DNA from 2 places in the Mycobacterium sp. E1715 genome. Region 1 is predicted to be linked to the other one. Evidence: riboswitches for the same ligand, from Rfam matches in the RefSeq annotation. Region 1 holds a riboswitch; the other holds the start of a gene.
The links. A riboswitch is a leader RNA that binds a small molecule or an ion and turns the genes downstream of it on or off. The one in region 1 is predicted to bind magnesium.

Region 1 (7,335 bases):
CGGGCGGAGTTCACCTCCCGCGGTCAGCGAGCCATGAGCTTCAAGAGGCTGGTCGCGCCCGTGCGCGAGGCCCTGCAGGTGTTAGAGCACAGCGAACTGGTGTACCTGAGCGTCGGGGGCGAGGGAAAGCCCGACAACTGGCATCCCACCAATCGGGGAATGGTAGCGCTGGACGAAGGGTACGACGCTGTCGCGCAATGCATCTCGGCCCGACGGTTACGGAACGACGAGACCCGGTGAGACGAGGGGCCGGCGCCGCCGAGGCCGAATTGTTGGGATCGGGAGCGCGGCCGGGACGGTTCGCTTGCATACGGATGCAGACCATCGCCCGAGGGCACACGCGAAAGGAAAGACCATGAAGTTCAGGGCCCGCGCGCAGCACGACCCGGCGCTCAACCAGCAGGCCGCCGCCGTGGCATCGGAGATCCTGCGTCAGCCGGTCGAGGCGGCCACGCGATGCGAGCAGACGTCGACCAAAGCCATGCAGATGTATCCGTCGGGCGGGGGCGAGGTGAATTGGCGAAGCGTGCCCAACGGCACCGGCCTACCGAAGAGTTTCATCCTGGCCGTCACCGCGTCTGGCGTCTACGCGCTCGAAGACAAGCAGCACCGTGGCGTCCTGGTGCCCGGCAACGTGCTCAAGGCGTGGGACCGCTCGGGCTTTCGGGCCCAGGCCGGCAACGACGTGGCGGCCAGGGCGCGCGGGCTGGCCGACGACCGGCAGATCATCACCCTGTGGCTGCCGATCGACGGCGACAGCGGCCGGGTGGCGCAGCAGATCGCCGCGCAGCGTGCGGCTTCCGGTCAGCGCATCCCGGGCCTGCCGCACGCCTTCGTCATCGCCAAGGACGAGTCGGGCCAACGCATCATCGACGCACTGGGCGCGGCGGCGGCGCCCCAAGGTGCCGGGCCGAACATCGTCATCGGCGGCCGGCGGCTCGAAGACATCGTCGCGAGCGCCGCGCCGCAACGTCCGGCCGCCGAGCGCCTGCGGGAGCTCGAGGAGCTGCGCGCGACCGGGGCGATCACCGACGCGGACTACACCCGCAAGCGGGCCGAGATCATCGCGGCGATCTGAGTCGCGAGGGTCGGCGGGCGCGGACCCGCGGGCGCCGCCAGACCGCGGCACGTCGTTGCGCGGGGCGCGCGGTCAACCCCGGCTATGCCCGTGCTGTTGCTCGTTTCCTACCGCCACGACGAGATCGGCGCGAAGGCCATGCCCACCGACCGCCTTCATGTGCCCCTGACGGCGGCTACGCCTTGGCGATGCCCACCCGGACGCCGTCGCCGATGTCGACGCCGTCGGCCGGCTCACCGAATTCGAAACGGGTGGCAAGGATCTCGCCGGCGATCAGGTCGCGGTGGGTGCGCGCCCAGTCGGCCCGCTCCGCGGGCACCGACATCACCACCGAGATCCGGTCGGACACGTCCAGGCCGGTCGACTTGCGCAGCTCCTGCAGTTCGCGGATGCGGTCCTTGGCCCAGCCCTCGGCCTCCAGCTCCGGTGTCACGGTGCCGTCCAGCACCACCAGTCCAGCCCCGTCGGGCAGCGCGGCAGTGAACTCCGGGTCGGCGGCGACCAGCCGCGAGCTGTATTCCTCGGGCAACAGCACCGCGGGTCCCGCGGTCAGCGTGCCGTCGGGGTTGACGACACCCTCCCCCGCCTTGACCGCCTTGATGGCGGCCTGCACGTCCTTGCCCAGCCGCGGCCCGGCCACCCGGGCGTTGACCGTGAGCTCGAAGGAGCCGTAGGTGTCGATCGCGTCGGTCAGCTCGACGCTCTTGACGTTGAGCTCGTCGGCGATCAGATCGGCGAACGGCTCCAGTCTGCGCGGATTCTCCACTGCCACAATCAACCTCGGCAACGGCAGGCGCACACGCAGCTTCTTGGCCTTGCGCAGCGACGACGCGGCCGAGCACACCTCGCGCACCTGGTCCATCGCGGCGACCAGGCCGGGGTCGGCGGGCAGCGCTTCGGCGTCCGGCCAGTCGGTGAGATGCACCGAGCGCCCGCCGGTGAGGCCGCGCCAGATGATCTCGGTGACCGACGGGAGCAGCGGCGCGGCCAGCCTGGCCGTCACCTCGAGCACGGTGTGCAGGGTGTCGATGGCGTCGGGGTCCTCCTCCCAGAACCGCGAACGCGACCGTCGCACATACCAATTCGTCAACGCCTCGGTGAACTGACGCAGGTGCTCGCAGGCCCGGGAGATGTCGCAGCCGTCCATTTCGCGGGTGAGGTCGTCGCGTAGCTCGGCGAGCTTGGCCAGGATGTAGCGGTCCAGCGCCTGCCGCGAATCGGTGCGCCAGGTCCCGACTTTGGGCGCGTAGAGGGCCAGGAAGCTGTAGGCGTTCCACAGCGGCAGCAGGACCTGGCGCACGCCCTCGCGGATGCCCTGCTCGGTGACGATCAGGTTGCCGCCGCGCAGGATCGGCGACGCCATCAAGAACCACCGCATGGCATCGGAGCCGTCGCGGTCGAACACCTCGGACACGTCCGGGTAGTTGCGCAGCGATTTGCTCATCTTCTGGCCGTCGGAACCCAGCACGATGCCGTGCGCGACACAGGTTTTGAAGGACGGCCGGTCGAACAGCGCGGTGGCCAGCACGTGCAGCGTGTAGAACCAGCCGCGGGTCTGCCCGATGTACTCGACGATGAAGTCGCCGGGATAGTGGCCGTCGAACCAGTCGCGATTCTCGAACGGGTAGTGCACCTGGGCGTACGGCATGGAACCCGAGTCGAACCACACATCGAGCACGTCGGGGATGCGCCGCATGGTGCTGCGACCGGTCGGGTCGTCGGGATTGGGACGGGTCAGCTCGTCGATGTAGGGACGGTGCAGGTTGTCCGGCCGCACCCCGAAGTCGCGCTCCAGCTCGTCGAGGCTGCCGTAGACGTCGATGCGCGGGTAGGCGGGGTCGTCGGACTTCCACACCGGAATCGGGCTGCCCCAGTAGCGGTTTCGCGAGATCGACCAGTCGCGGGCACCCTGCAGCCACTTGCCGAACTGACCGTCCTTGACGTGTTCGGGGTACCAGGTGATCTGCTGATTGAGCTCCACCATGCGGTCGCGGAATGCGGTGACCGCGACGAACCACGACGACACCGCCCGGTAGATCAGCGGGTTGCGGCAGCGCCAGCAGTGCGGGTAGGGGTGCTCGTAGGTTTCGTGGCGCAGCAGCACGGCGCCGTTGGCGGCCGTCGGTCCGCTGCCATTCTTCAGGTCGCGGATGATGTGCGGGTTGGCGTCAAAGACGCGCTGCCCCTGGTAATCCGGCACCGTGGCGTCGAAGCGGCCCTTGGCATCGACCGGTGTCACCGGCACGATGCCCACCTTGTCGGTGGTGGCCATGTCGTCCTCGCCGTAGGCCGGGGCCATGTGCACGATGCCGGTGCCGTCCTCGGTGGTGACGAACTCCCCGGGCAGCACCTGAAAAGCCTTGGGATTGTCCATGAAGTACGGGAACGGCGGAAGGTAGCGCGTGCCCAGCAGGTCGGCGCCGGAGTAGGTGCCCAGGATCTCGGGTTCTTCCCCGAGCTCGCGCGCGTAGGCGGCCAGCCGCGGCTGCGCCAGCACGAACCGATGGTCGCCGGAGCGGACCTCGACGTAGGTGACGTCGGGGTTGACGGCGACCGCCAGGTTCGACGGCAGGGTCCACGGCGTCGTCGTCCACACCAGCAGGTGCGCGCCGTCCAGCGCGCCGCCGACCACCTTGAACCCGACCGTCAGCGCCGGGTCCTGCCTGCTCTGGTAAACGTCGTCGTCCATGCGCAATTCGTGGTTGGACAACGGGGTTTCGTCGCGCCAGCAGTACGGCAGGACGCGGTAACCCTCGTAGGCAAGCCCCCTGTCCCACAGCTGCTTGAACGCCCAGATCACCGATTCCATGTAGGGCAGATCGAGCGTCTTGTAGTCGTTGTCGAAATCGACCCAGCGGGCCTGACGGGTCACGTACGCCCGCCACTCGTCGGTGTAACGCAACACCGACGCGCGGCACGCGTCGTTGAACGCGGCGATCCCCATGTCGTCGATCTGCGACTTGTCGTTGATCCCGAGTTGGCGCTCGACCTCGAGTTCGGCGGGCAATCCGTGCGTGTCCCAGCCGAACCGGCGCTCCACCTTGTAGCCGCGCATGGTGCGGTACCGCGGCACGATGTCCTTCACGTAGCCGGTGAGCAGGTGCCCGTAGTGCGGCAGCCCGTTGGCGAACGGCGGGCCGTCGTAGAAGACGTATTCTTCGGCGCCGTCGCGACGGGCGATGCTGGCGCGGAAGGTGTCGTCCTGCGCCCAGTAGTCGAGGACTTCCAGTTCCAGAGCCGGGAAGTCGGGCGCGCCTTCCGGCTTCGGGTAGGCCTTGACGTCAGCGTTCTCGGTCACGTGGTGCGTCGTCTCCTGTGCCTCAGTGCCGCCCGGCACTGGTAGGGCCTAATGGGGACGACGACGCGCTGTCTGCGCGAGCGCCGCGGTACCACCCCGCTTGCCACGCCGTCGCGTGGCCGCTCGTTGGAAGGCTGTGACGGGCCCGCCCGTTCGGTTCTACTGAGCCGGCCAGGGAAAGCAGCCGGCTGTTCTTCCGAAGGCTCCCCGGTGATGCCGGATCGACGCCGATGGCCCGATTCTACTCAGGCGAAGGACCCCAAGGGGCTACCTGGCCTCAGGAAACACCTGCGGCCGGGTAGCCCCTTGGAGCCCTGGTTGGTCGCTGCCCATGGGAGTCAGGCCTGGATTTCGAGCACACCGGCCCGCAGCAGCGCCGCGTACAGGTGGCGCAGCGGGATGCTCAACAGCCGGGTGGCGCCCTCCACCAACGGGTCGCCCGCGAGAACGGGCTGCGGGTTGCCCCGGCGGGTGGCCTTCTTGGGCGCGGGGGCCCGAGTCGTCTCGACGTCGCGCACCACCGTCAACTTGCGGGCGGGCGCTACGGTTACCACTTCGTCGTACAGAGCTGCGGTCATGGTCGTCTCCTGACGGGTTCGAACGGGGGACTGATTGGATGGACGTGCCCCGTCCCGTAGCGGTTCCGATCCCAGAACGCTTGGCCGATAAGCCAGTTAGCGTTTGCGACGCCTCAGCCGAGGACGCCGTGCCGGAGACCGGATCGGGACGAGACGGAGTTCGGACTTCGATCCGGACTATCGCTGGAACTCATGTGTCCCTCACCTCCTCGCGGTCACGACGCGCGCGGAGCGTCCGCACACGATTTGCGCGCAGCATGAGGAGCAGAAACCCGACGACCGTCGGCGATCCGCACCCCTCTCGTCAGAGCTTTGGCACCACACGACGTGTCCGGTTGTCCGGAAGCCACCTGGGCTCAACCCTTAAGCCGGGAGGAGCTGTCCTGACCCGGGGCGTCTTTCGACGTTCGGGGTCAGTGGCCTGTATTCGTGTAGACGCCTCACCTAACGAGGTGCATACCCGACCGATAATGCACGACGGGTCCGGTGGGGTCAAACTCATCGGCGCGGGGTTGCGCAATCTTTACGATTCTGCGCGGCGGCCGCACAGGTTTTTGCCAGTATCACTCCCCTGACCTGGACGTACGACGCGGCCGCTGGACATCTTTTGTTCATTTCCGGTTTGCCGGTCGGCTCGTGGCGGCCGGCAAGGCCGGGCGCGGACGCGCGTGCGTCCCGGGCGGAGGCCGTCGGCGTGTCGCCGCCGCGGGCGCACGCCGAAAGCCGTGGGCGCACTCGCGAAACGGCGCCGGCGGGCGTCACCGCTCGATCAAGCCCTCGAGCCGCCCGATGGTGTCGATGAACTCCTCGACCATGTCGAGCACCACCGTTCGCGCGGGGCGAACCCGGTCGAGCGAGCCGACCACCTGGCCGACGAAGTAGGTGGCCAGCTCGCGCGCCTTGGCCCCGGGGTGCGCGGCCGCGGCGTTGATGCGCACCTGCGGCTCGGTGACCAGGGCGGTCTGCAGCGGCATGCCGAGCGGGTCGGGCTTTTCCGGGCGGTCCCATTCGTCGGTCCAGGCCGTGCGCAGCATCCGCGCCGGCTTGCCCGTCATCGATCGCGATCGCACGGTGTCCGACGAGGTGGCCGCCAGGAACTTGTCCCTGACCACCGGCGGCGTCTCGGCCTCTTCGGTGGTCAGCCACACCGACCCGCACCAGACGCCCTCGGCGCCGAGGGCCAGGGCCGCCGCGATCTGGCGGCCGCGGGCGATGCCGCCCGCGGCGAGAACGGGGACCGGCGCCACCGCGTCGACGACCTCGGGCACCAGGACCATGGTGGCGACCTCGCCGGTGTGCCCCCCGGCCTCGGTGCCCTGCGCGACGATCAGGTCGACACCGGCGGCCGCGTGCCGTTGGGCGTGCCGCGTGGTGCCGGCCAGCGCGGCCACCAGCACGTCGCGGTCGTGGGCGCGTTCGACCAGGTCCGCCGGGGGTGGGCCGAGCGCGCTGGCGATCAGCCGGATGCGGTGGGCGAACGCCACCTCCAGCAGCGGCTCGTAGCCCTTCGGCGAGATGTTGAGGCCGCCCGCGGAGCCGCGCGACTCCTGGGGCGGCGCGGTGATCCCGTAGCGGGCCAGGATGTCGTCGACGAACGCGCGGTGCTCCTCGGGCAGCCGCGCCCGCACCTGTGCGGCGTCGATGCCGCCCTCGTCCGCGCCGACGTACTTGGGCGGCAGCAGCAGGTCCACCCCGAAGGGCTTGCCGCCGGTCTGCTCGGAGATCCAGGTCAGTTCGCTCTCCAGCCGCTGGGGGCTGTGCGCCACCGCGCCGAGGACGCCGAACCCGCCCGCATTGGTCACCGCGGCCACCACGTCGCGGCAGTGGCTGAACGCGCAGATCGGAAACTCGACGCCGAGCATTTCGGCGACTCTGGTACGCATTGCCCGACGCTAAAGAGCCACCGATCGATATGTCAATCGACGACGGCTTCCGCGGGCGACCGGCCGTCCGGCGGCCAGCTGGACACCCCCTCTTCGAGCGGGACCTGCAGGCTCTGCAGGATCGACGAGACCATCCGCCACGCGCCGATCGCGGTGACGAGCTCGATGAGAACCGTTGTGTCGCCTTGCAATTCACGCTCGCAGGCCGCCCAGCTCCCGGCGCTCACCGCCCCGTCGCGCACCACGTCGTCGGTGGCGGCCAGCACGGCCCGTTCGGCGGGCCCGAACCCGTCGTGCGCCTGCCAGTCGCGCACGCCGACGAGGTCGTCGGGGGCCACGCCGAGCCGGGACGCGACCCGCCAGTGCTGCGTCCACTCGTAGTCGCAGGCGGTGAGCCAGCCGATCCGCATGATCACCAACTCGCGCAGCCGCGGGTCGAGCGCGCCGTGCCAGAGCATGGTGGCGAGCAGGTCGTTGATCGCGCGCGCCAGCTGCGGG
Region 2 (7,335 bases), on a different contig from region 1:
TGTCGCTGTCCCGGACCGCGAAGTTGAAGCTGACGTAGCCGTTCTCGGGATCACGCACCCGGTCCAGATACGGTTGGGTGTCCGCGGCGCTGGCGTTGTCGGCGACCACCAAGGCGCCCGTCGACAGCCGCGGCTCGAGCAGCTCGATCACCGGCAGGTACAAGTCCTTCCAACCGTCGAGCAAGACGAAGTCGACCGGTCCGTCCAGGGTGGCCAGCGTGGCCAGCGCGTCCCCTTCGAGGATCGTGATCACGTCGTCGAGGCCGGTGCTGGCGAATGTCTGTCTTGCGGCGGCGATCTTGGAGTCGTTGAGCTCGGTCGTCACCACTCGGCCGGCGCCGTTGTCGCGCACCGCAGACGCCAGGTGGACGGCGGAGATGCCGAACGACATGCCGAATTCGACGACCGTCGCCGGACGGGTCGCGCGCACCAGCGCATAGAGCAACCGGCCGGCCTCGGGCGTGACCGGGATGTAGAACTCGCTCATCGCGTCGGCGCGCTCCTGCGCCGTCATCGGCCGGTCGAAGTCACCAATCCGCTGACGCAACAGCGACATCTGGTTCTGGGCTTCGGCGTACATGCGGTCGAGCACGGATGCGACCTTCGGGTCTTGGAGAGTGTTGGCCATGCCGTCGAGGGTAGGCGTCGGCGGCGCGCGAGCGGCTGCGCAGCGGCGGCGGGGGCCACGACCTGCCGCAATGGCTACGTAAATGAGTTTGACGGGCACTGGGCCGCGGTGTAAAAAGGTCTTCGCAAGCACCTCGGTAGGTGAGGCGTCTGCACGGACACAGGCCACTGACCCCGAACGTCGAGAGACGCCCCGGGTCAGGACAGCTCTTCCCGGACCCAAGGGTTGAGCCCAAGTGGCTTCCGGAACGGCCATCAACGGAGTTCCGGATACGCCGTGCAGTGCCGAAGCTCCGACGAGAGGGGTGCGACGGCGGCGTGTTGCCGGCATTCGCTCCTCCCTCGTTCAGGTGACATGTGATGACACCCGCGCGTGTCATGGCCGTGAGGAGGTGAGGGCGAGATGAGTCCAGGCGATAGTCCCTATCCGAAATCCGTCTTGTCCCGATCCGGTTCCGGCATTCATTCTGCCGCTTGAGCTTTCGCGATCATCGCTGGCAATCCGGGCACGTTCAACGCGCCCGCGGCTCGCCGTCGCTGTCCGCCTGATCTGAGCCGATCGGACCTCCCCTGAAGGAGAAGATCATGGCTTTTGTTGTCACACAACGTGTTACCGGTCGCACCGGGGGGCGCGGCCGGGCATTGCTGCGGTCGGCGCGCCTGCTGGCGACCAAGCTGCACGCGCGGAGCGGCCTGACTCCCCAGGAGCGGGCGAACCTGTACGTGTCGCGGATGCCGATCGCGGTGGTCACGGCCTCGCTGGGCGGCCACCCCTCGACCGGCGACCGCCGGTGACGCTTCGGGCGAACACACCATGACCCCCGTGTCATCCGAGGCCCTCGGCGCCGTCAGCGCGCCAACGACTCCGGCCGCGCCACCCGCCGGCGACATCGTCAGTGCGTTCGGCCGCATCGGCGCGACGGAGCCGGGGCCGCGGTACGGGCGCTCGGGGGCGGCCTGGATCCCGAGCAGGTCGACGAGCTCGACGACACCCCAACGCTCACCCGCGCGGAGCGCCGCGCGGTCCGCCGGGCGGGGCTGTTCACCCTGCGGGCATATCTAGTCGTCGCGGTAGCCCTGGTGGTGGTCAAGATCGTGCAGGCGGGAGTCGTCGGCCCCGCCGCGTCATTGTGAATCCGTAGGCAGCAGAACGATTTTGCCGCGGGTGTGGCGCTTCTCCAATTCTTCGTAGGCGTCGGCGACCCGATCCAGCGGGTAGGTGGCGGCGACCTCGAAATCGATCGCGCCGTCGGCGACGAGGCCGGCTATCTCGGTCAACACCTCCGGCGTGGACGCCTCGGCGCTGCCTTCGGTCTTGGCGCCCACCTCGGCGGCCTTCTGGAACGAGATGATGGTGTCGATTCGCTCGGGTGCGACGCCGAGATCGACGGCAAGCTGCACGTAGTCGGGGCCGAACAGGTCGATGAACGCGTCGATTCCGGATGGTGCCGCCTCGCGCAGCCGAGTGGTCAGCCCGTCCCCATACGGAATCGGGATGGCGCCGTGGGCGCGCAGCCAGTCGGCGTTGTCGGGTCCGGCGATGCCGAGCACCCGTGCCCCGCGGAGCGCGAGAAGTTGCACGGCGATGCCCCCCACCCCGCCCGCGGCCGCCGAGACGCCGACCGTCTCACCCGGTTGCGGTGCCACGGCCCGGACGGCAGCGTACGCCGTCACGCCGACGACGTAGAGCGAACCCGCCACCTCCCAACTGAGTTGGGGCGGTTTGCGGATCAGCTGGCCCACTGGGACGGCCGTGTGGGTCGCGTGGCTGGATCGGCGGAAGCTGAACCCCAAAACCTCGTCGCCCACCGCGAATTCGGTGACCCCGGCGCCGACCTCGGTAACGACCCCGGCGAGGTCGCTGCCCTGCCCGGATGGGAAGGTCGCGGGAAACATCTCATGCATCGCGCCGCTTCGGATAGCCGCCTCACCCGGATTGATCCCCGCGGCGCGGACCTCGACCACCACCTCGCCGGGCCCGGGCCGAGGCATGTCGATGTCGGCCACGTACAACACCTCCCGGCCCCCGTACCGGTCGAACCGTACGGCGCGCGCCGCAGCAGCCGTCATGTCGTTTCCTCCCACCGCGAGCATCCCTTCCCTCAGCCAGCATAGGCACGCAAAGGCGGGTGCCCAGTGCCCGTCTGGTGGCGCGGCCGCGAAGGCACCAGCGGCGTCAGACGCGGAAGGAACGCCCATGGAGGTGCGGTCGACGTCGGACGTAAGCAAGAGGTCGCGATCATGAGGGGCTTGCCCGGCTAACCACTACACCATCCCGAGCAACCGCAAGTCGAGCACGTACTTGGCGATCAAGTCGGCCGACAGGTGCGGAATGTCCTTGTCCGCACCGATCTTTGCGGCCTGGACCGCCGCACGGAAGACGTCGGTCGGGGCCGGCGCCCCGCGCAGCGGCCGCTCCGGCTGGTGGTAGGCGTCCAGCAACGGCAGCACGGATTGTTGCCGCTGCTTGTCCGGCAGGGCGCGGAGCGCCGTGCCGAACCGCCGGAGCCACTCGTGGTAATCCTCGATGCGCCGGATGTCGTGGCCGTCGGCGATCAACCAGTCCACGAACACGTCCAGGGAGATCCCGTCGTCGTGCGGGTTCATCACGTCGAAGGAGCGGAACGTCCCGGACGGCTCCGGCTCGTCGGGGGCCATCGCGAGCTGCTCGCCGAGCGCCGCCACGGCCTCGGCCACGAAGTCCGCGGGCAGGCCGTCGTAGTGGGCCCTGGCCCGGTCGCCGGTGCCGGTGGGCTCGTAGAACGACGACGGCGCGATTCCGGTGACCAGCAGGCTGAAGATCAACCGCGTGAAGGCATCTGGAACGTTCAGCTGCCCGGCGTAGCGGCTGTGGGCGAGGATCATGTCGGACCGGAAGACGGCGACCGGCAGCTCGCAGAGATCGTGCGCCTCGCGCAGCAGCACCTCTCCGGCCCACTTGCTGTTCGCGTACCCGTTTGCGTAGCCGGATCCGATCGGCCGCACCGGGCTGATCGTGCGGATGTCACCGTCTTCGGTGAACTGGGCCGGATCGACGGACATGGCCACGGCGACCGTCGACAGATAGGTCACCGGTTTGATGCGTGCGGTGAGCGCCAGGCGGATGATTTCAGCGGTGCCAACGATATTGGGCCCGAACAGCTGGTCGTACGGCAACACGTGATTGACCAGCGCCGCCGGGTGAACGATCATGTCGACGCTGCGGGCCAGCCGGTCCCACGTCGCTTGGTCCAGCCCCAGGCTCGGCTCGCCGATGTCGCCGGCGATGACCTCGAGGTGGTCGGCCGCCAATTCGCGGAACCGATCGACCAGATGCGGGTCGCCACTTCGGTAGACACCTTCGAGACGCTCGGCGGCCGCTGCCGCATCGGTGCCGCGCACGATGCAGACCAGTCTTCCGCCCGTCTCGGCGAGGCGCCCCAGCCATTCCAGGCACAGGAAGCGGCCGAGATAGCCGTTGGCGCCGGTCAACAGCACCGTGTGCGGTGTGCCGGTGGCCCGCGGCAGGGTGGGGGCGTCGGCCAGCGTCTTCGGGTCGAGGAATTTGTCCAGCCTGAGGTCGGTCGCGCGGGCCTCGGTGGCGTCCCTCCCGTGCACGGACCCGAACGTCGGGCGGCGTGACCCCGAATGGCGCTCGGCCTCAACGAATTCCGCGAGCTGAGCCAGATCGGTGGCCGGACCGATGATCATTCCCACTGGCACCTCGACGTCGAAGATGTCCTGCAGCAGGTTGGAGAAGGTCAACGCCGACAGCGAATCCCCGCCGAGTTCGATGAACAGGGCGTCGGGGTCGGGCGGACCGCCGGCGAGGCCGAGGAGCGCCTCGGCGGCGCGGGACAGCGTGTCGATGACCGGCCGATCCGCCGCTCCCTCTCGCAGCGCCCGCAACTCGGAAACCCGGTTGGCGGCCAAGTCCGCGTACAGCTGCTCGAGCCGGTCGCCGTAGTGCTCCTTGAGCTTCGGCCGGAGCAGCTTGCCCACCCCGGACAGCAGACCGTTGTCCTCACTGAACGGCTCGACCTCGACGAGAAAGTCGGCGGGCACCTCGTAGGACTGCAGCTCGGCGAGGCCGGCTGCCTGGCGCAGGGATTCGTGCAGAGCGGTCTTCATCCCGTCGGCATCACCGGCGAACCTGTCCAGCGCGTCGGCGGTCGGCACGATGACGGCCAACAGATACGGGCGTTCGCTGTTGCCGTAGACGAAGATCTGCCGAATCAGCGCCGCGCTGCTGAACACGGCCTCCAGGCTGGCGACGGCGACGAATTCGCCTTGGGCGAGCTTCAATACGTTGTTGCGCCGGTCGACATAGGCGAGCCGGTTCGGCTCCAGCTCCGCCATCACATCACCGGTCCGGTAGTAGCCCTGCGCGTCGAAGGCATTGGCGGTGACGTCCGGGCGCTTGAAGTATCCGGGCGTGGCCGTCAGCGACTTGACGAGCAGCTCGCCCCGCGGAAAGGGCTTGTCGGTAAGGAAATAACCCAACTCGGGTACGTCGATGAGCTTGTAGTCCAAGACCGGCGGCGCAGCGATCCGGCCGTCCTTGGTCACCATCCCGACCTCGGTCAGCCCGTAGCCGTCGAGGACATGGACCTCCAGGCAACTCTCCACGAAGGCCCTCATCTCGGCTGCCAGGGGCGCGGTGCCGCAGAAGGCGGTGACGATGCGCCCGCCCAGCACCCGCTCGCGCAACTCGGTGCGCGCCTCGGCTTCCGCGGATTCCGCGTCGGCCCCCTGGGCGACCCGCCGGTCGACGGCACTCTGGTAGCGCTGGTACAGCATCTCCGCCACCCGGGGTACCAAACCCATTTCGGTGGGGCGCACCAGGTTCCAGTCGTCGAACAGCGTGGACAGGTCGCTCTCGGGCACGAAGTAGCTGGTGCCGCCCGCCTGGAACGCAGTCGACAGGGGGATCCGGCCGCCGAGGTGATTGAGCGGCATGAAATTGACGTTGAACACGGGTGTGTCCGCGAAGTCGGGCATCAGCTCGTTGGTCCACAGCTTGCACAGCATGCGCTCGGTGTACATGGCACCCTTGGGCAGCCCCGTGCTGCCCGAGGTGTACATGATCATGGCCAGCCGCTCGTCGGTGCCGCCGGCGTACGCCGGCTCGGGCGGCAGGGCGCGGCCGCGCTCGATCAGCTCGTCGAACGTCTCGATCGTCACCGGCATGCCGGCGGCCGAAAGCTTCGCCCGCGCACGCGCCAAAGCCTCGCGCTGATCGTCGATTTGGGGGGAGTAGTCGAAGACCACCAGGCGTCTCACCGACGCGCTGCCCAGCGCCGCTTCGACGGCCAGGTCGAGGTAGCCGGCGCCCGCCGCGAGTACTCGCGGCTCGACCTCGGCGACGATGGGCCGCAACCGGGACGCCGCCGCATTGTGCTGCAGGGGCACCGCGACCAGCCCGAGATACCCGCAGACCAAATCCAGGGTCAGGTACTCGGCGCTGGCGAAACCGACTGTGGCGACGAAGTCTCCGGGCGCCACCGGGTGAGCCGTGTCGTTTCGCCATGCGGTGGCGATCGCTCCTACGTTGGCCCACAGATCGCGGTAGTTGAGGGTCTCGAACCGGGGGAGCAATTGCGCAGTGGTGCGGCCGCTTTCGGGATCGGTGACCAACGAGCGTGCCCGCCAGCCCAGCGCCGGACGATCGGCGTAACCGTCGACGAAAGTCTGCAGGATCTCGGTCAGCCGCAGTCCCGGCCGGCGGGCCGTCCGCTGGAGTGACGGGTCCGGCTTGGCGCTCCGGAACTGCTCGTCCCCCGCGTCCAGTCGGCTAATCCGGTCGGCCACCCGCTCGCGCGCCGCGCTGCTCGCACCCGCAACGTTCGATTCTTCGTGCGCCGCGTCACCGGTCATGAACAGCCTCTCGCTCGGGTCCTCGTCCTACCGGAACTCACCGTCGCGGGCCAGTCTTCCGTTCAACCGTTGTGACGGTTGTCACAGGGGAGGGAAGGTCGGATCACGCCGCGTTTCAAAAGGGCGCGTGCGCCGCCAGGATCAGGCGACGACCTGAATCGGATCCCCCACGTTCACCTGGTTGAAGTACCAGGCGGCGTTGTCGGGGCTGAGGTTGATGCAGCCATGGCTCACGTTGGCGTAGCCCTGAGAATCGACCGACCAGGGCGCGGAGTGCACGTAGACGCCGCTCCATGTGACGCGGACGGCGTATTGGGCGGTGATCTTGTATCCCTCGGGTGAACTCAGCGGGATGCCGATGGTCCGCGAATCCATCACGACCGACCGCTCCTTTTCCAGGGCGGTGAAGTTGCCGACCGGCGTGGGCCGGCTGGGCTTGCCCATCGAGGCGGGCATGGTGCGCAGCACCTCGCCGTTTCGGCTGACGGTGAAGGTGTGCCCGGAGATGCTCGCAACGCCGAGAAGCGCGTCACCGGTGTCGAATCCCGTCGTGAGGGCCTGGATACCCACCGAGACGTGGGTGTGAGGAGGCCAGTACTGGTTCGGCACCCACTGCACGACATCGTCCTTGACCCATTCGAAGTGCCCCGGTGTGTTGCTCGGCGACGTCACGTGGATGGACCGCTCGACGGCGGCGCGGTCACCGACGGGTGCCCGGAAAGTCACCACCACCGGGTGCGCGACCCCCACCACCGCGCCGTCGGCCGGCAAAACCGCGGCGATGCCGGGCATGGGTTGGGGAGCGGGAATGGCGGCGTGGCTGCGGCCGGTCGCTCCGACGAGGCTCAGCGT

Region 2: it holds a riboswitch for magnesium, as region 1 does, so the genes downstream of both, A9X03_RS29360 (hypothetical protein) here and A9X03_RS17875 (Rv1535 family protein) in region 1, are expected to answer to the same signal.

The regions. Positions count from the first base shown of each region.
Region 1 is NZ_LZJJ01000358.1:696-8,030, forward strand. It holds gene A9X03_RS17860 (hypothetical protein) at 1-240, shown strand, start outside; gene A9X03_RS29885 (SHOCT domain-containing protein) at 356-1,078, shown strand; gene ileS (isoleucine--tRNA ligase) at 1,254-4,376, opposite strand; gene A9X03_RS17875 (Rv1535 family protein) at 4,715-4,954, opposite strand; M-box (ykoK) riboswitch at 5,244-5,413, opposite strand; gene A9X03_RS17880 (nitronate monooxygenase) at 5,713-6,837, opposite strand; gene A9X03_RS17885 (carboxymuconolactone decarboxylase family protein) at 6,870-7,335, opposite strand, start outside.
Region 2 is NZ_LZJJ01000390.1:3,245-10,579, forward strand. It holds gene A9X03_RS19200 (O-methyltransferase) at 1-628, opposite strand, end outside; M-box (ykoK) riboswitch at 754-939, shown strand; gene A9X03_RS29360 (hypothetical protein) at 1,213-1,422, shown strand; partial or broken gene A9X03_RS30415 (manganese transporter) at 1,552-1,761, shown strand; gene A9X03_RS19205 (NADP-dependent oxidoreductase) at 1,753-2,697, opposite strand; gene car (carboxylic acid reductase) at 2,893-6,483, opposite strand; gene A9X03_RS19215 (L,D-transpeptidase family protein) at 6,625-7,335, opposite strand, start outside.